3 regions of the Photobacterium japonica genome follow, and region 1 is predicted to be linked to each of the others. Evidence: predicted binding sites of a transcription regulator. Region 1 holds the regulator's gene; each other region holds the start of a gene.

The links. Region 1 encodes CRP, which controls carbon source genes, mostly activating them, when cyclic AMP is high. Its sites were predicted from a motif close to TGTGANNNNNNTCACA; they were not measured.
Region 2: the regulator CRP is predicted to act here: its motif matches at 3,463-3,478, upstream of cdd (cytidine deaminase).
Region 3: the regulator CRP is predicted to act here: its motif matches at 4,611-4,626, upstream of typA (translational GTPase TypA).

What each region holds. Positions count from the first base shown of each region.
Region 1 covers NZ_JAKJSN010000007.1:194,863-201,473, reverse strand. Annotated here, with positions in the region: gene L4C36_RS01460 (TIGR02444 family protein) at 1-221, shown strand, start outside; gene L4C36_RS01455 (hydrolase) at 330-1,310, shown strand; gene L4C36_RS01450 (YheU family protein) at 1,362-1,583, shown strand; gene L4C36_RS01445 (phosphoribulokinase) at 1,737-2,606, shown strand; gene L4C36_RS01440 (OsmC family protein) at 2,928-3,332, opposite strand; gene crp (cAMP-activated global transcriptional regulator CRP) at 3,606-4,238, shown strand; gene L4C36_RS01430 (hypothetical protein) at 4,416-4,604, shown strand; gene L4C36_RS01425 (DUF1338 domain-containing protein) at 4,681-5,499, opposite strand; gene astD (succinylglutamate-semialdehyde dehydrogenase) at 5,536-6,611, opposite strand, start outside.
Region 2 covers NZ_JAKJSN010000020.1:87,214-93,824, reverse strand. Annotated here, with positions in the region: gene purT (formate-dependent phosphoribosylglycinamide formyltransferase) at 60-1,235, opposite strand; gene L4C36_RS09270 (DMT family transporter) at 1,499-2,389, opposite strand; gene cdd (cytidine deaminase) at 2,516-3,403, opposite strand; gene L4C36_RS09260 (CidB/LrgB family autolysis modulator) at 3,605-4,285, opposite strand; gene L4C36_RS09255 (CidA/LrgA family protein) at 4,282-4,623, opposite strand; gene L4C36_RS09250 (hypothetical protein) at 4,755-5,276, opposite strand; gene sbcB (exodeoxyribonuclease I) at 5,522-6,611, opposite strand, start outside.
Region 3 covers NZ_JAKJSN010000021.1:64,465-71,075, forward strand. Annotated here, with positions in the region: gene glnG (nitrogen regulation protein NR(I)) at 1-893, opposite strand, end outside; gene glnL (nitrogen regulation protein NR(II)) at 972-2,045, opposite strand; gene L4C36_RS09640 (DUF4124 domain-containing protein) at 2,140-2,712, opposite strand; gene glnA (glutamate--ammonia ligase) at 2,836-4,245, opposite strand; gene typA (translational GTPase TypA) at 4,728-6,557, shown strand.

The sequences.
Region 1 (6,611 bases):
AACGCCGCGTACAAAAAGCCCATCTCTCTACCTCGACCTATCAAGCGCTGCTTGCCGAAGAATTGCAGCATGAACGCCAGCAACAGACCGACTTAATTCAGCAGTGCCAAACCTTGCCCCTGCGCCCCGCGATCCAACCACATAACCTGCTCGCCTATTGCCAGCACTGTCATGTCCCCACCGTCCTGTACCGACAATTACAAGGTCACACCACTGACTAACCCGCACCCTTTCACTGGACGACCTCCCGATCCCGGCGTTATGCTTTCTGCACTTTTCTTCCTTAACGGCTTTATATGTCCGACAAGGCGTGCTTATCAGGAGTCATCATGCAACCGTTCATCCCGGCGCACGGCTTACGCAATGCCCATCTGCAAACCTTGCTACCGCGCTTTCTTCGCCGCCAACCACTGTTTGAACCGATCACCCAACGCATTGATACCCCCGATGGCGATTTCCTTGATTTAGCCTGGACCGCCCCGCCTGAACAGTGCGCCCCAGACCAACCGGTGATGATCCTGTTCCACGGCCTAGAAGGCAGCTTTAACAGCCCTTATGCCAATGGCCTGCTGCATGCCGCAAAGGCGCAAGGCTGGCTCGGGGTGATGATGCACTTTCGCGGATGCAGCGGTGAAATGAATCGCCTGCCTCGCAGCTACCACTCAGGGGAAACCGGTGATGCCCGTTTCTTTTTGCACTGGCTACGTCAACACCTGCCGACGCAACCGTTTATGGCAGTCGGTGTTTCACTGGGGGGGAACATGTTGGTCAATTATCTGGCAGAAACCCAGCACGACGCTGATCTGCTCGCCGCCCAAGTGATCTCTCCGCCGCTCGATTTGGCGGCCTGCTCAAGCCGTATCCAGCAAGGTTTTTCCCAAGTTTACCAACGCTACCTCGTGAGTTCGATGAAGCGTAATCTCGACCAAAAGATTCAGGCGCACCCGCTGGCTATGCCGCTCGATACCCATGCCGCGCAGCGTATTCGCACTTTATGGCAATTTGACGAACACATTACCGCTCCCCTCAACGGGTTTGCCAATGCCGATGACTATTACCAACGGTGCAGCGGCTTATCCAAACTCGAGCGCATTACCACCCCGCTGCGGATCATCCATGCCAAAGACGACCCATTCATGACCGAGGCCGTGATCCCGCAACAGCCGCTACCGCCGCACATTGATTACCACCTGTCTGACCATGGCGGCCACGTCGGGTTTGTCACCGGCCACTGGCGTCAACCGGTCTTTTGGTTGGAACACACGGTACCCGCATGGTTCCTGCAGCAACTGCAAGCCCTCTACAAGTGACAACATTGCCAATATAATAAGGAATTCTGTTCAACCATGATGACCACACCCATGATTATTTCTTGGCAAGACATTGATCCAGAGACCCTGACCAACCTGATCGAGCATTTTGTGCTGCGCGAAGGCACCGATTACGGTGAACAGGAGCTCAGCATGGCCAGTAAAGTGCAGCATGTCCGTCAGCAACTCGAAAGTGGCGAGGCGGTGATTTTCTTTTCGGAATTGCACGAAACGGTCGACATCAAACTGCGCCGCGATTTAGGCCGCGCCTGATCCCGCCCCCTTCGCATCGATATGCAAGATTGTGATGCCCGCCTCAAGGATGCTGGTTCGGTTAGCCCACCAGCATTTTTGACAATCTAACTTGCTATTATCCTGCCAGCCTGTTAATAACTCTTTCCGTTAATGTTAACGACAGGGTTTGTCATGTCAGCAAAACATCCGATCATAGCCGTCACGGGATCGTCGGGGGCCGGCACCTCCACCACCTCCGAAGCGTTTCGTAAAATGTTCAATATGATGAACATCAATGCCGCTTGGCTGGAGGGGGACAGCTTTCACCGCTTCACCCGCCCCGAGATGGATGTCGAGATCCGCAAAGCCAAAGAGCAAGGTCGCCATATCAGCTACTTTGGCCCGCAAGCCAATGACTTCCCGCTACTGGCCGATTTTTTCCGCCAATACGGCCTGGATGGTAGCGGCCAATACCGCCGTTATCTGCATACCTTCGATGAAGCCGTGCCTTATAACTTGATGCCCGGTACGTTCACCCCGTGGCAGTCATTGCCAGAAAATACCGATGTGTTGTTTTATGAAGGGTTACATGGCGGGGTGGTCGACGGTGACACCAATGCGGCACAGCATGTCGACTTATTGATAGGCATGGTGCCGATCGTGAACTTGGAGTGGATCCAAAAGATCGTCCGCGATACCCGCGATCGGGGTCATTCGCGTGAGGCGGTAATGGAATCGATTGTTCGCTCAATGGATGACTACCTCAATTACATCACCCCTCAGTTTTCTCGCACCCACATTAACTTTCAGCGCGTGCCGACGGTAGACACCTCTAACCCATTGAGCGCAAAAGCCATCCCCAGTTTGGATGAGAGTTTTGTGGTGATCCGCTTTCGTGGGATCAAGAAGGTCGATTTCCCTTATCTGCTGTCGATGATCCAAGGCTCCTTCATGTCACGCCATAACACGTTAGTCGTGCCCGGCGGCAAGATGAGTTTTGCGATGGAGCTGATCATGCGCCCCTTGATCCAACAGTTGATAGATACCGGGAAGATTGGGTAGGAAAAGCAGGGACGAAGAACAAGTTTGCGCGTTTATAGGGACGAGTGTCGAGTCAGAGCAAAAGCAACAAGAGACGAGTTTTCGAGTAGCGAGTGACGAGTAAGAGCGACTGTGGTCCTGTGGTCCTGTGGTCCTGTGGTCCTGTGGTCCTGTGGTCCTGTGGTCCTGTGGTCCTGTGGTCCTGTGGTCAAAATACCGCTTCTCATTCAAGATTCAAGTACTTCAGTTCTCGCTCTTACCATAGGGCCTTAGGGCCCAAGGACCGCTCTCGACCACCCTTGCTTTTCCGCACTTACTCGCCCCTCGTCCCTTCTTTCTGTCTTACGCTTCAATGATCTCGTACGAGTGAGTCATTTCTACGCCTTCACCCAACATCAAACACACTGAGCAGTATTTCTCTAACGAATCCGCCACGGTTTTTGCCACCAAGGTTTCATCCAACCCGTGGCCAGTCACCACAAAATGCAGATTGGCCGAGGTAAATAAACGCGGCGCTTGCTCACGACGTACCGCTTTGATCTGCGCTTCACAGGCGGTGATCGGCTGGCCCGCAGACGTTAACCCGCTCACCACATCCACCGAACTGCATCCCCCTGCTGCCATCAAAACCAGCTCCATCGGGCTGGGAGCTTTTTCGCCACCATTGCCGTCCATCACCACACTATGACCTGAATTTGACTGGCCTAAGAAGGTCATCCCTTCTACCCATTTAACGCGTGATTGCATTGCATTCTCCTTACTACTTTTGAGGGATTTGGGCACTATCTAACAACCGTGTGATCATGTGCACACTTATGGGTATAAAATGGCCGCGCCCGATAGATCAATATCAAGAAAAGCGTGCCGAAAAAAGATAAACTCTGAACTAATTATTCAGGTCAGCTTGCAGCCTTGCCGTTGACTGAATATCCTAAACGGCGAACTACATTATTGTTAGGCCCGGCCTCAAACGTATAGGGACGTCGTTGTTGGGCAACAAACGCAGAGGAAGTTAGTAATATGGTTCCAGGTAAACCTCAAACAGATCCAACTTTAGAGTGGTTTCTTTCCCATTGCCACATTCATAAGTACCCGTCAAAAAGCACGTTGATTCATGCGGGTGAAAAAGCTGAAACGCTCTATTACATCGTTAAAGGTTCTGTTGCTGTTCTCATCAAGGATGAAGAAGGCAAGGAAATGATCCTGTCTTACCTAAACCAAGGTGACTTCATTGGTGAGCTAGGTCTGTTTGAAGAAGGCCAAGAGCGTACCGCATGGGTACGTGCAAAGACCCCTTGTGAAGTGGCTGAGATTTCATTCAAGAAATTCCGTCAGCTGATCCAAGTCAATCCAGACATTTTGATGCGTCTGTCTGCACAGATGGCAAGTCGCCTACAAGTGACAAGCCAGAAAGTGGGCGACCTTGCGTTCTTGGACGTAACCGGCCGCATCGCGCAAACATTGCTGAACTTGGCGAAACAGCCAGATGCAATGACGCACCCAGACGGCATGCAGATCAAGATCACCCGCCAGGAAATTGGTCAGATCGTCGGTTGTTCTCGTGAAACCGTTGGCCGTATCTTGAAGATGCTGGAAGAGCAAAACCTGATTTCTGCTCACGGTAAAACGATTGTGGTGTACGGTACGCGCTAAACGTACGGATCACACCTATAAAAAAAGCCGCCATGTGCGGCTTTTTTTTGGCTTAATGTATCGCCACAGAGCATATTTGTTAGCGAGCTCACTCTTTTCCTTGTTTGCCACGTCCACACTTGATGCTACATTATGCATATCAAGGCACTCTGATTTCTATGGATGGAAATACACGCAATGGACATTGAACGTTTCTCCCAGCATCACACCACACTCTCAGCTGGCACCACCTTCCCACTGCCGACAACGGTAGAGCTCACCGGGTTTAGTGATGGACGATCTTTCTTGGAACAACAGGAGCTTCCCCGTTATGGTACCGCGCGTCCTGGGTTAGAGATTTCCCCCCTCGACAGCCGCCACCTGTAAATACGGCGACCACCGCACCGTGTAATGAACTCGCTATCGAACAGGGATGGCGCGGGGTGCTATATTTCTCGTATGGCTACGGCTCTCTGGCCATCACAGGCACATCAGTGCTTTCGAAGATCTTATCGGCTGACGCTTCCACAAACCCCGAATACAACGCTTCGCCCTCAGCGGTCGGATAACGTTTGGCAAACTCATAAAAGCCACCGGGAATGGTGTATACCCCATCGATAAAGCCTACATCGACCTGATCGGCCAAGGTCGCTGACTGCTCCAGCATCACCGCAGGCGACCCTTTCACTTCACCGCCTGACGCATTAATAGTAAACCCATTGTGTTGCAGCAGATGGTTCACTTCTGCCACCTCAGTAAATTGTTCAAGGTGATTAATGCTGACAGTAAAATGGTTCGCGCCAAAGCCGTGTGCGGCCAACCACCCCGCATATTCGCTTTCCGCATACAGCAACTCATAGGTGGCGTAGTCCAAATCCCAAACTCGCCCACCAAACAAGAACGACGGATCCCGCATCACCGATTCCGGCACCTGCTCAATCAAATCCCGTACGGTTTCTTGGAACAAAGCACTGAATTGCCCCACCATCAATTCACTGATGAACACTTTCGGCGCAAGGGGATTAGGGTGCTCAAAATGCTCGGCATAGAGCTTTTTCCCGTCAAAATGGTATTTCCCCATCGGCTTATACCCGATCGCAATGAAGGGCGCGGCAAGTCGGTCTAACCCGACTTTGGGTAAATTAAACGTCCGCAATGCGATGTGATCATTGTGCAGCGGCTCTTCTTCCGTCAGCAAGTCATGTACCTCTTGCGCCGACGGGCATAACCGCTGCACATAGTCTTGCCACAAATTATCAAACAATTGCACTACCCGTTCCATCTCATCCCCTCCTCACAAGGTGACATCACTCGCTGTCTATTCGCTGTCTATTTCGCGGTTTAGGTCGCTCCCCATGCCAGGGATCGGCTGGGCGGGCAACTCGGGGTGCGCCCCTTCCATCGATGCCATGGGATAGGCACAGTAATCGGCAGCATAATACGCACTCGGGCGTAAGTTACCCGATGCCCCCGGCCCACCGAACGGTGCATCGCCACTGGCACCGGTCAACGGTCGGTTACGGTTCACGATCCCAGCGCGAATATGATCGAGAAAATACGCCCATTCCGGATCGTCGGTCGAGATCAACCCGGCGGATAACCCAAAGCGGGTGGCATTGGCCAACGTCACGGCGTCTGCCAACGTGTCATAACGCACGACCTGCAACAAGGGACCAAAATACTCTTCATCCGGCAGCGCCACGACGGCAGTCACATCGATGATCGCAGGCGTCACGATCGCCCCTTGCCCGCGCGTGGCGGTTAGCAGGCTGTTTCCCCCTAATGCCACTAAGTCCGCTTCGGCTTGCACGATACGATCGGCGGCGGCCACGGATATTTGTGGCCCCATAAACGGCGCTGGGGACGCAAAAGGCCCATCGATATGCAGCTGCTGCGTTAACGTTACTAAACGCGCCACCAACTGCTCCCCTTCCTCTCCACGCGGCACATACAATCGGCGTGCACAGGTACAACGTTGACCGGCACTTAAAAACGCCGACTGAATAATAGTGTAGACAGTGGCGTCCAAGTCGCCATAGTGCGGTGACACCACCAAGGGGTTATTGCCGCCCATTTCCAGTGCCAACATTTTCTCTGGGTGACCGGCAAACTGACGGTGCAGCAGGTGACCCGTGTGTGCACTGCCGGTAAACAACAGCCCATCAATGCCGGATGACTGCGCCAAAGCTTCTCCTGTTGCCCGTCCGCCTTGCACCAAATTGATCACCCCATCCGGCAATCCTGCTTGCTGCCACAATGTCATCGTGATTTCCGCGACCTTGGGCGTCTGCTCTGAAGGTTTAAAGACCACGGTATTGCCCGCTAACAACGCAGGCACAATGTGGCCGTTCGGCAAATGGCCTGGGAAATTATAGGGGCCAAAGACCGCCATCA
Region 2 (6,611 bases), on a different contig from region 1:
CTGGCGCCTTTTTCATTGGTTTAAAGCCGTTATCAGGGCTGCGTTATGATGACAAACGCTTAGTAAATAACCTTGACGTCAGCCGCGGTTGCCACGGCGTCCTTCACTGCCTCGTCAATGCTATCACGACGGGTCAATGCGACCCCTAAACGGCGTTCGCCATTGATCTCAGGCTTACCAAACAAACGCACTTGCGTGTTAGGGCGCGTCAGCGCCACGCTGAGGTTATCAAAGCGGATATCTTGTGATTCGCCCTGTCCGAGGATAACGGCAGATGCTGACGGGCCATACTGCGTGATACCGTGGATAGGCAAACCCAAGAAGGCGCGAGTGTGTAGTGCAAACTCAGACAACTCTTGGGAGATCAGCGTAACCATGCCAGTGTCATGCGGGCGAGGGGAGACTTCGCTAAATAGCACCTCATCGCCACGAATGAACAACTCAACGCCAAACAAGCCGTAGCCACCCAGTGCATTCACCACGTTCTCAGCCATGGCTTGTGCGGCTTTCAACGCGTTGTCTGACATCTGTTGTGGCTGCCATGACTCACGGTAGTCACCGCCTTCTTGACGGTGTCCAATAGGCGCACAGAAATGCACACCGTCGATGGCACGCACGGTGAGCAAGGTAATTTCATAGTCAAACTCAACAAAGCCTTCGACAATCACACGGCCAGCACCCGCACGGCCGCCTTCTTGAGCGTAGTGCCAAGCCGCTTCAATGTCTGCCGGTGTTTTGATCACACTCTGACCTTTGCCAGAAGAGCTCATAATCGGCTTCACAACGCACGGTGTGCCGATGTGCTCAACAGAGGCGACAAAGTCATCGTATTGGTCTGAGAACGCGTAAGGGGACGTAGGAATGGCCAGCGTTTCAGCCGCAAGGCGACGAATGCCTTCACGGTTCATGGTCAGTTTCGTTGCATTGGCTGTCGGCACCACGTTCACGCCTTGCGCTTCCAGTGCTACCAGCGTGTCGGTTGCAATCGCTTCAATTTCAGGCACCACATAATGTGGCTGCTCAATGGCAATCACCTGCTTCAATGCGTCACCGTCGAGCATGTCGATCACATGACTACGGTGTGCCACATGCATGGCAGGGGCATCGGCGTAGCGGTCAACCGCAATGACTTCAAGTCCTAAACGTTGGCATTCAATGGCGACTTCCTTACCAAGTTCACCAGCGCCAAGAAGTAATACGCGCGTAGCCTGCGGGCGGGTTGCTGATCCTAACATTGACATTCCTTACTGGGTTGAGACTGACGTTGTAGCAGATCATACAGGATTTCAGTTGCCACGCAATCGTTTGCTATTTCGTTGGCGAGGAAAACAACAGGAATGACGAGAAAATCGACATTTCCCCTTATTCCGTCTATTTACTGTCTTACTGTTGGGTGGTAAGACAAAGGGGGGGGGATGCAAAAGGGATAACACGAAAAAAGCCGCTCAACAGCGGCTTTCACAAGGTAACGAGCAGTTTAGACATGACCCGTGAGGGCTTAGGCTTTCGCTTTGGCGTGCTTTCTGTTTTCCCACTGGGTAATGAAAGCCACAGATCCAATAATGATCGCCGCTCCCAGCCATAAACGGCCCGGTGGTGCCCAACCAAAGACAACCCAACCCGCCAGTACGTTCAGTGGCAGTTTGGCATGGTCAAATGGCTGCACAAACGACGCATCTGCCACCGCATAGGCTTTGGCAATCGCCCATTGTGCTAGCGCGGTCAGCAAGCCTGCCGCCGCCAACAAGCCCCACGTGAACGGGGTCGCTGGCATTGTAAAATCAGGCAGTGCTAAGAAAATATTGAACGGCGTGATCAAAATAAGCAGGTACACCACCATGGTGGTCGGTGAATCATACGCTGACATTTTCTTCACCATCAACGAATAGCTGGCCCAGAAGAACGCCGCACCCACAGGGAGTAACGTGGCCCAGTTAAAGCCATCTGCCCACGGTTCAAGAATGATCATGGCACCAATGAAACCGGTCAGGGTCGCAATCCAACGTGCCGTGCCGACTTTTTCTTTCAGCAGCAAGCCCGAACCAATGGTTGCGAACAGCGGCGACGTCATCAGCAACGCAATCCCTTGCCAAATCGGAACCGGGTAGGCTAACGCCCATAGCCAAAGTTGAATCCCGATCACAGATAAAAAGACGCGGAAGCAGTGCATGCCAAAATGGTCGGTTTTCAGGGCCGTACGCAGACCTAGCGATCGCAACCAAGGGAAAATGGCAATTAGCGCAATAAAGTATTGGATCAGGGCGACGGTCGTGGACGGAAGATGCATATACATGCTGAGGTATTGCGCCAAGCTATTAACTAAGGCAAACGCAAACCCTGCCGTAAGCATCCAGCTCGCCCCTTGTAGTGGGTGATGTTGGTGTGACATGAATGGGTGATTTCGTTAAGTGATAAACGCAAAAATCATACTCTTGGCACCGTGCGGATGGAACATTTTTCTATTCAATGCGGTGTTTTGGCACAAAAAAACCGCCCTAAGGCGGCTTTTCGATGATTACACTGCCAAATAACGGAAAGGGATATCCGCGTTTAAGGCGTGCAGTGCGTGTTCGGTGTTGGCGCGGTGGCTGATGGTGCTACCGGCTTTTTCGACTAATGCGGCCGCCGCCACCTCAGACAAATCATAACCGGCCATGTTCATGCTGATCAGCGCGACTTGTAACGGTGGCAGGCTTGGGTTGAAAGCTGCATTTTCTGCGTACATGCCCACGAACGTGTCACCTGACTGTGTACGCAGTGCGACACCCGCAAAGTTATTGGTGTAAGGCGCATGGGCACGGTTAGCAGCCTCACAAGCCGCTTGCAGCAGCGCATCGGTATCATCACACGCCATGCCGTGATTAACGAGGGTTAGAAGTGCATCGTTGATACCCAAGTCGCTTGGGCCGAATGATTCTGGCAAATACGCTTGCAGTGTTTTCGCGTCACGTTGTGGTAATTGCACCATCAAGTCATTTGCGGTCGTCAGTTCGTTCATGAACTGGCGGCAATGGCCACATGGGCTGTAGTTGATCGTGATGTCCTGAATGCCGGTTTCGCCTTTTAGCCATGCATGGCTAATGGCAGATTGCTCGGCGTGGACACTGTGTGACAAGTCGGTCCCAACGAATTCCATGTTGGCACCAAAGTACAAAGTACCGGATAAGCCACGGGCAATCGCACCAACGTGGAAATGAGAAATAGGAGCAACAGAATAGGCGGCAGCAAGGGGAAGTAATGCAACACGTAACTCACTGTCTGACAATTGCGTCTTCGACATGAGTTCAGCGAACGCTTCAGGGCTAAGTGTGGCATCAAAGTTATCAGCTTCTAACACCGGTTTGATGGCAGCGGCTAGGTCTGCTGGAAGAGCGCCTAAAGCATCCTTTACTTTAGTGTGCATGAGTTATCACTCCGTCTTGTATATGGAGAAATATTGTAGGCGGAGTGATAATAATTGTGTGTGATCCAGATCACACTAAGTGCTTGATACTTTCACTTGTTACATGTTTGGGAGTCGAGTCACACGGTTTGTAAAAAGATTAACGATTTTAATCAATAACTTACTCATGTATTCGATTACTTGCACGTTATCGCAAATTTTTCATGAAAATAGCTTCATTATCAATGGGAATACGAGCGGTGCCAAAATGGACGTCATTACCCCGCATATCACCAACGCCAGCGAACTGAACGCGCCTTCTTGGTGATTCTCTTCGGCCGCTTTTGCTGTGCCCAGCGCGTGCGATACCGTTCCCATCGTCAAACCTTTCGCAATCGGTGCGTGTACCCCAATCAGCTTAAACAGGGGGTAACCAAACACCGCCCCAAACAAACCCGCCAGAATCACCATGATCGCCGCAACCGATGGCACGCCGCCAATTTGTTCAGACACCGCCATCGCAATCGGCGTTGTCACGGATTTAGGTAGGATAGACGCGGTTAACTGGGCATCAGCCCCCATCATCAAAGCGATACCAGCACCGGTCACCATCGACAATATACTGCCGATAAAGCACGTGGTGAGGATCACTTTCCACTTTTGACGGATTTGACCCAGCTGCTCATACAAAGGAAACGCCAGCGCCACAACCGCTGGTTCCAGCAGGGCATTGATCCACTTGTTTTGCTCAAAATAGGTTTCGTAAGGCACGTTAAGCCACATGAGCAAAGGGATGAGTACCAACAGGCAAATGAGTAACGGATTCACAATCGGGTGCTTAATGAATTTCGTGAGGTAACGTGCACCGTAGAAAACAACAAGAGTAGCCAATAACCAAATCATTGTTGTTCCTTATAATGCGTTGCAATACCGATCACGATAAAGACCACCACGCTGCTGCCAATGGTGCTGAGTAAAATGGTTAAGCTGTTATTCTGAATCAAGTCGAGGTAATTCATTAATCCCACACCGACTGGCACGAACAACAGCGCCATGTGTCTGATCAGAAAGTGGCAACCGGGCATCGCCCACTGTGCAGGCACCAGTCCCATAGAGAGAGAAAGAAACAAAAGGAGCATGCCAATAATGCTACCGGGAATGGCGATGCCGCTGAAGTGCTGTATCCCTTTACCAATCATGAGACACACAAAAATGATTAAAAATGAGCGAAGATATGCCATGAGCCCTTCAGGATTTGTCTGAGGAAATTTTATTTATCATACAAAATAAACGTGATCTAAGCCACAGAAAATTTAACGGGCTTAGAACGGGATCATAACGTGTTTCGCGGGCAAGGGGAGGTCGCAGAAGGCTAATCTGAGGCAAAGATCATAGCGAGGCCGGCTAAGGCAAGCAGTGCGACAGACACTTTATGCAAACGGCTGTGTTTTACGATGTGTTCGGTCGATGACAGGGGGTCAGGTTCCGGTGATGGATCGTCTGGTGGCGCCGATGGTGGCGTGCTGTCTTCATGGATTCGGCGACAGGCTTTTTCCGGTAACGGCACGCGAAAACCATAATGGGGCACCGCTTCAATGGGAATACCCATCGCGCCGTGGTATTCCAATTTACGGGTGAGGGATTTGAAGATGGTGTTTAGATCATAGTGATTGGTGTGGCTGTCTTCGTAGGGGTCAATTTGCACAAAGGTTTTGTCGTAGAGTGATTCCGCACTGATCACTTCACCGGCGCAGTAGCACAGCACTTCCAACAGACGCGACTCATGCACCGTGAGTGCGGTGTCGGCACGGTCTTTCCACACCAACAGGCACAGATCAGGCTCAAAATCGACCGTTGTGAAACGGTAACAGCGGGTCAGCGTTTGCGTTGTCATAGATACCACTTTAATGACGACTACTTTTGTTACGACGACTTTCCTTGGACCTGTGAATGCATGCGCTCCATACAGCGTAAAGTGTGAGTGCACTGCACGGGTTGTGCAATGTCATTGTTAGGATATTGCCTTATAAAAAATCCCCTCAGCATGAAATGCATGAGGGGATTTTTAAATATGCCGACGTTTCTATCGTTTACCCGCAATGCGCGGACTGCAGAGGTGACAATATAAAGCCTGAACAGTTAGACCAGCGACGCTACATAGTCATACACCGCTTTCAGGATCTTCATGTTTTTCTCGCTGCTTTGGTGCTCATGACCTAATGCTTCGAGGTTTTGCATGTAGTTCGGCAGGTTCTCTTCAAAGAAATCCTGACAGTAGTGTTTCCACTGTTGCTGTTCTTTGTAATCCAGCGTCATCGGGAAGTTGCGCGCACGGTAGCGGAACAGCAATGGCTTGATACGCGGGTCTGCCACATTCAGCTCAAACTTCGCCAACTCTTCCGGTGAGGTTTGACGAATAATGTCCATCGTTGAGCGATCAGCGGGCGAGAAGAAGCCTGAATATAGCTGCGTGTCCACATTGTTGTTTTCGGCGTACTCACGCTCTTGGCTGTAAATCGCCAGCAGTTTTTCACGCACTTCAGGGTGCGCTTTCAGTATTTGCAGGTGCTTCAGGCACTGTTCACGGTCAATACCGATACGCGCTGCATCTTCCGCACGCAAGGTTTTCGCCGGTGCTAATACCGGGCACTTGTTCAGGTGAACCAGTTTTAGCGGTACAGGCAATTCGTCAGGCGCCAGATCAGCACGTTTGGTGTACAGACGTTCACGCAGTTCATCGGCACTCAGTTCCAGCAATGGGGTCGGGTCCATCGCCAAATTCACCGTGATCACCGCGTTCTTGTTGTCTGGGTGCCATGCCATCGGCACAATCCAACTGGTGTTGCCACATTCCACCCCAAACATGCCAGAGACATGCATCAGCGGTGTCAGCTCAACAATATCAATCAGTTCTTGCAGCTTGCGCTTATGGCGTAATTCAAAGAAGTAATTGAACAGTTTCGGCTGATTGTTTTTCACAATCTTTGCCAGTTCAATGGTCGCGTACACATCGGCCATTGCATCGTGCGCATTGGCGTGTTCAATGCCGTTGGCCACAGAAAGCAGTTCCAGCTTAAAGCTAGGCAAGCCATCTTCATTGTTTGGCCAGTTAATGCCTTCTGGGCGCAAGGCGTAGCAGGTACGCATAATGTCCAGCAAATCCCAGCGTGAGTTGTTGTTTTGCCATGCCCACGCATACGGGTCGAAGAAGTTACGGTACAGGGTGTAG
Region 3 (6,611 bases), on a different contig from region 1:
AAATCATCACGAAAATCCCCCTGAGCAACCAATTTCTCTAAGTGCTGGTGGGTAGCGGCGATGATCCGCACATCCACATTGACTGGCGAGTGTCCCCCGACGCGGTAGAACTGGCCATCCGCCAATACTCGTAATAGGCGGGTTTGGATATCCAACGGCATGTCGCCGATTTCATCCAAAAACAGAGTGCCGCCGTTGGCTTGCTCAAAGCGGCCTTGGCGCACACTGTTGGCGCCGGTGAAGGCGCCTTTTTCGTGGCCAAACAATTCGGATTCAATTAAATCTTTGGGGATCGCGGCCATGTTCAGGGCGATGAAGGCGTTGTGGCTGCGCGGGCTATGGCGATGCAGTGCATGGGCAACCAGCTCTTTACCGGTGCCAGATTCGCCGTTGATCAACACGGAAATTGACGAGCGAGACAGGCGGCCAATGGCACGAAACACTTCCTGCATGGCCGGGGCTTCACCGATGATTTCCGGTGCGTTAGGGGCTTGCGGCTCGGGCTGCTGCTGGCGTTTCTGCTCTTGGCTGTGGGTGACAGCACGCTCAACCAAATTCACCGCTTCATCGATATCAAACGGCTTTGGCAGGTACTCAAATGCCCCCTCTTGGTAGGCATTGACTGCCGCATCGAGATCGGAATGCGCGGTCATGATGATCACCGGCAGGGTTGGGTGGTCGCGTTGCAGATTTTTTAATAGCGTCAGACCATCCATGCCGGGCATGCGGATATCCGACACCAACACATCCGGCACACTACGCTCTAGCGCGGCAATCACACTGTCAGCATCGGCAAACGTCTCACAGGCCAGTCCGGCCGCGGTGAGGGTCTTATCGAGAACCCAGCGGATTGAGCTGTCATCATCGACGACCCAGATTAATCCTTTGCTCATGAGCATTCCTCGTGTTGTACGCCCCGCATCATGGTGCGGAGCGAATGATTCTGTTGATGCCTTTCAGCGTGATGGGGGTCATTTGATCGGCAGATAGAGCGTGAACTTGGTGTGCCCCGGCCAACTCACGACTTCGATTTTTCCCTGATGCTGATCAATCAGGTTTTGCGCAATAGACAAGCCCAGTCCGGTGCCGCCTTCACGCCCGGTCACCATGGGGTAGAACAAGGTGTCTTGGATATCCCGCGGGATTCCGGGGCCATCATCAATGATGTCGATTTTAGCGGCCACGCGGTGGCGCTGGCCGTGGATCACGGCTTGGTGAGCAGTACGGGTTTTCAGCGTGATATTGCCGCCGCCATGGGGGTGTAACGCTTGGGCGGCATTACTGACAATATTGAGAATGGCTTGTTCGAGTTGCTCGGGATCCATGGTGAAATCGGGCAGGCTCGGATCGTAATCGCGATGGATATGCAGGCATTCTCCACCGTCGAGGCTGATCAGTTGACGGACATTTTCCAGTACAGCATGGATATTGCCGTCATGGCGGGTGCCAGGACGCTGGGGGCCGAGCAGGCGGTCAACCAAGTTACGCAAGCGGTCGGCTTGGGCGATGATCATCTGGGTGTATTCGGTATAGCTGGGATCCGGTAAGGTCTTTTCCAGCAGTTGAGCGGCGCCACGCAGCCCACCCAGCGGGTTTTTGATTTCATGGGCTAAGCCACGGACTAATTCTTTGGCGGCCTGTTGTTGGGCGTGTTGGTTCAGCTCTTGGCTGATCCGACGTTGTTGGTCGATGGGCTTGAGTTCGAGCAAAATCAGTAAATCACGCTGCCACGATAACGGGCTGGCATTGAGCTCAAGCCGATGGGGGCGACCATCAATAACAAAGGTGACATCGCTGTCGGCCAAGCCTTGTCCGCTGTGCAGAATGGCGGGCAGCAAGTTCAATTCGAGGGAGCTGTGCTGCAAGATATCTGACAGGCGAGTCTGATCTAAGCGGCGCTTACTGCAGGCGAGCAGTTGCTCAGCGGCGGGATTGACGTAATGGATTGTTAGCTGCTCATCCAGCAGCACAATCGCCGTCACCAGATTATCTACAATCAGGGAAGAAAACTCGACCGTCACAATTACCGTCCTTGTGGATGCCATTCATGGTGGTGCATGAAAGTATCAACGCACCAAATTGGTGCATCCAAGTGTAGCGTGTCTACCCGGTATCGAGAACGAAAATATGCGAAGAACGTTAGCGCGGTTGTGGAATGGTTGGCCGCTGATTGACGCCTGCACGGTGGAGGTAAACCGTTACTTTATCAGACGATGCAATTACCTTGCCGTATTTGAGCAATTGGACTTGCAGGGTATGACTGCCGCGATTGATGTTGTTCAGTTGCCACTGCAGTTGGGTTTGGGCGCGGCCTTCGACTTTACTATCCAGCAGCAAGCGGGCAGTGTGGCCTTTTTTCAATTGGCGAGTACTGCTGGCGGCGACTTGAATATTGCCGCTGTTATCGCGCAAGGTTTGCTGGTGGGTGGGGCTTAGCAGGGTAATGCCGGCTTTGGGTAAGTTTGCTTCATCCTCGTCGCCGCTGGCCGGTGCCGTGGGATCGTTGGCTGCGGTGTCGGACTGTGGATCGGGAGAACTTTGGCGTTTTGGCGGCTTGATATCCAGTACCTTCGCCTCGGGGTTGGGCTGATCGGTAAAGTGGGTGACCCCATTTTCATCTTTCCAAGTGTAAATGGTATCGGCCACGGCCATGCCTGACATGCCAGTGACAAGTCCAAGGCCGATCAAGAGCGTAAGGTGACGTATTTTCATAAGTTTAGGGCGTGGCTGTGGATGATCTGTCTATTGTTGGCAGGCATTGAAGGATCAGCAATACAAAAAAGGCCAGCGTGTGAGGCTGGCCATATTCTCTAGCGAGTTCTCTCAGTACGTTACTTATACAGAGTAGTACAGTTCGAATTCTAGTGGGTGTGTTGCCATGTTGATGCGCTCTACATCGGCTGATTTTAGCTGGATGTAAGAGTCGATGAAGTCATCAGAGAACACGCCGCCTGTGGTTAGGAACTCGCGATCTTCGTCAAGCGCCTGTAGGGCACCTTGAAGTGACTCAGCCACTTTTGGAATCTCAGCGGCTTCTTCTGCCGGTAGGTCATACAAGTCTTTATCCATGGCTTCGCCAGGGTGGATCTTGTTGTTAATACCGTCAAGGCCAGCCATTAGCATGGCTGCAAATGCCAAGTATGGGTTTGCCGCTGGATCACCAAAGCGTACTTCGATACGACGTGCTTTCGGGCTTGGTACCACTGGGATACGGATTGACGCAGAACGGTTACGGGCAGAATAAGCCAGCATAACAGGCGCTTCGTAACCCGGTACAAGACGCTTGTACGAGTTCGTTGCTGGGTTCGCGAACGCATTGATTGCACGTGCGTGCTTGATGATACCGCCGATGTAGAACAGTGCCATTTCAGAGAGGCCGCCGTACTTGTCGCCTGCAAAGAGGTTTTGACCGTCTTTGTTCAGTGACATGTGAACGTGCATACCGCTGCCGTTATCACCCACAAGTGGTTTTGGCATGAAGGTCGCTGTTTTGCCAAATGCGTGTGCGACGTTGTGCACCACGTATTTGTAGATTTGGATTTCATCTGCTTTGGTTGTCAGGGTGTTGAAACGCGTTGCGATTTCATTCTGACCCGCAGTGGCTACTTCGTGGTGGTGTGCTTCAACAACGAGACCCATTTCTTCCATGATCAAACACATAGCAGAACGGATGTCTTGTGATGAATCGACAGGGGCAACTGGGAAGTAACCGCCTTTCACGCCTGGACGGTGACCTTTGTTACCGCCGTCGATGTCAGAACCTGAGTTCCAAGAGGCTTCGATATCATCAATTTTGAAGAAAGAGCCTGACATGTCAGTGTTGAACTTCACGTCGTCAAACAGGAAGAATTCTGGCTCTGGGCCAACCAATACGGTGTCTGCAAGACCCGTTGAACGCATGAAGTCTTCAGCACGCTTAGCGATAGAACGTGGGTCACGGTCGTAGCCTTGCATAGTGGCAGGCTCGAGGATGTCACAACGGATGTTCAGCGTCGCATCTTCAGTGAATGGGTCAAGCACTGCGCTTGCTGCGTCCGGCATCATCACCATGTCTGATTCGTTGATACCTTTCCAGCCAGCTACTGAAGAACCATCGAACATTTTACCTTCTTCAAAGAAGTCAGCGTCGATTTGGTGAGAAGGGATAGAGATATGCTGCTCTTTACCTTTGGTATCGGTAAAGCGTAGGTCAACAAACTTCACTTCGTTTTCCTGGATCAGCGCTAGTACGTTTTCAACTGACATCTTGAGTAACCTCCGGTGTTAGATTGGGCAACGGGCCGCAACAAAATAGGTGAGAGCGATGTCCGCTCGCATGATTTGTTATAAGCGAGAACCGTGCCAACTTTTCAAAGCCCCAAAATAGCGCATTCTTGGCGTTTGAGGGGCGTAAAATTCCTTTATTCGCACCATTGTGGGGAATCAGTGCACCATTATGGTGCAAGAGCCTAACATTCCCGACAGGGCGACGCGTATCTACATTAGCCCACCCCGGCATATTGTCAATCAGTGAGATGAAAAATGAACCGGGAAATAGAGCCTTATTTGTGAGAATTATTGGCAGGAAAAGCAGGAAAAAACAGGGAAAAAACAGGGGGGGAAAAAAAGGCGGTGATATAAATCACATATTACGTGGGTTTTAGCGTAAAATCTGTTAGATTGTGAGCCGTTTTTTTAACCAAGTGGCGCCATCCGGTCGCTGCATGTTCTGAGTGAATGTGAAATCCATGTCTAATCAACTGATCGATAAATTAAGAAATATCGCAATTATTGCGCACGTTGACCACGGTAAAACTACCTTGGTTGACAAACTGCTTCAGCAGTCTGGCACATTAGAGTCTCGCGGTGAAGCCGAAGAGCGTGTAATGGACTCGAACGATATCGAGAAAGAGCGTGGCATTACCATTCTTGCTAAGAACACAGCAATTAACTGGAATGACTACCGCATCAACATCGTAGATACCCCAGGACACGCCGATTTCGGTGGTGAAGTTGAGCGTATCATGTCTATGGTTGACTCTGTTCTGCTTATCGTTGATGCCGTTGACGGTCCAATGCCTCAAACACGTTTCGTAACGCAAAAAGCGTTTGCGCACGGCTTGAAGCCAATCGTTGTAATCAACAAAATCGACCGTCCTGGCGCGCGTCCTGAGTGGGTTATGGATCAAATCTTTGACTTGTTCGATAACCTAGGCGCAACTGACGAACAGCTAGACTTCACCACAGTTTATGCTTCAGCACTAAACGGCTGGGCAACGATGGAAGAAGGCGTTACTGGCGAAGATATGGAACCATTGTTCCAAGCGGTTGTTGATAACGTTGCAGCACCAAGTGTTGACGTTGACGGCCCGCTACAGATGCAAATCTCTCAGCTAGATTACAGCTCTTATGTTGGTGTTATCGGTGTTGCGCGTGTAACTCGCGGTTCTGTTAAGCCAAACCAGCAAGTAACAATCGTTAATGCTGAAGGCAAGAAGCGTAACGGTAAAGTGGGTACAGTTCTTGGCTACCTAGGTCTTGAGCGTCACGAAGTTGAAGAAGCTAAAGCGGGCGACATCATCGCTATCACAGGTCTTGGTGAGCTGAAAATTTCAGACACTATCTGTGACGTGAACACCGTTGAAGCACTGCCAGCTCTTTCTGTTGATGAACCAACAGTAACCATGACTTTCCAGGTGAACACTTCTCCGTTCGCGGGTAAAGAAGGTAAGTTCGTTACTTCTCGTAACATCCTTGAGCGTCTGCAGAAAGAATTGGTACACAACGTTGCACTACGCGTTGAAGAAACTGACAGTCCAGACCGTTTCCGTGTTTCAGGCCGTGGTGAACTTCACCTGTCTATCCTGATCGAAAACATGCGTCGTGAAGGCTTCGAGCTAGCAGTATCTCGTCCAGAAGTAATTCTGAAAGAAGAAGACGGCCAGCTAATGGAACCGTTTGAAGTGGTAACTATCGACGTGGTGGAAGAGCACCAGGGTAGTGTCATGGAAAACATCGGTATCCGTAAAGGTGAACTGAAAGATATGGCACCAGATGGTAAAGGCCGTGTTCGCATGGACTTCATGATGCCTTCTCGTGGTCTTATCGGCTTCCAGACTGAGTTCCTAACAATGACGTCTGGTTCTGGCCTTATCTACCACTCGTTTGATCACTACGGTCCACACAAGGGCGGTACTATCGGTCAACGTGCAAACGGCGTATTGATCTCTAACGGTACGGGTAAAGCGGTAACATACTCACTGTTTAACCTTCAAGAGCGTGGCCGTTTGTTCTCTGAGCACGGTGATGAAGTGTATGAAGGTCAGATCATCGGTATTCACAACCGTTCTAACGACCTGACTATCAACTGTCTTCGTGGTAAGCAGCTGACTAACGTTCGTGCATCAGGTACTGATGAAGCGCAAACACTTTCTCCTGCTATCAAGCACACGCTTGAGCAGGCACTAGAATTCATCGATGATGATGAACTAGTAGAAGTAACACCAGTAAGCGTTCGTATTCGTAAGAAGCTTCTTACAGAAAACGATCGTAAGCGTGCAGGTCGTTCTGGTAAGTAATTACTAGTTAATTGCCGTTAATTCAATCCCTCCATCGGTCTGACCATGGAGGGA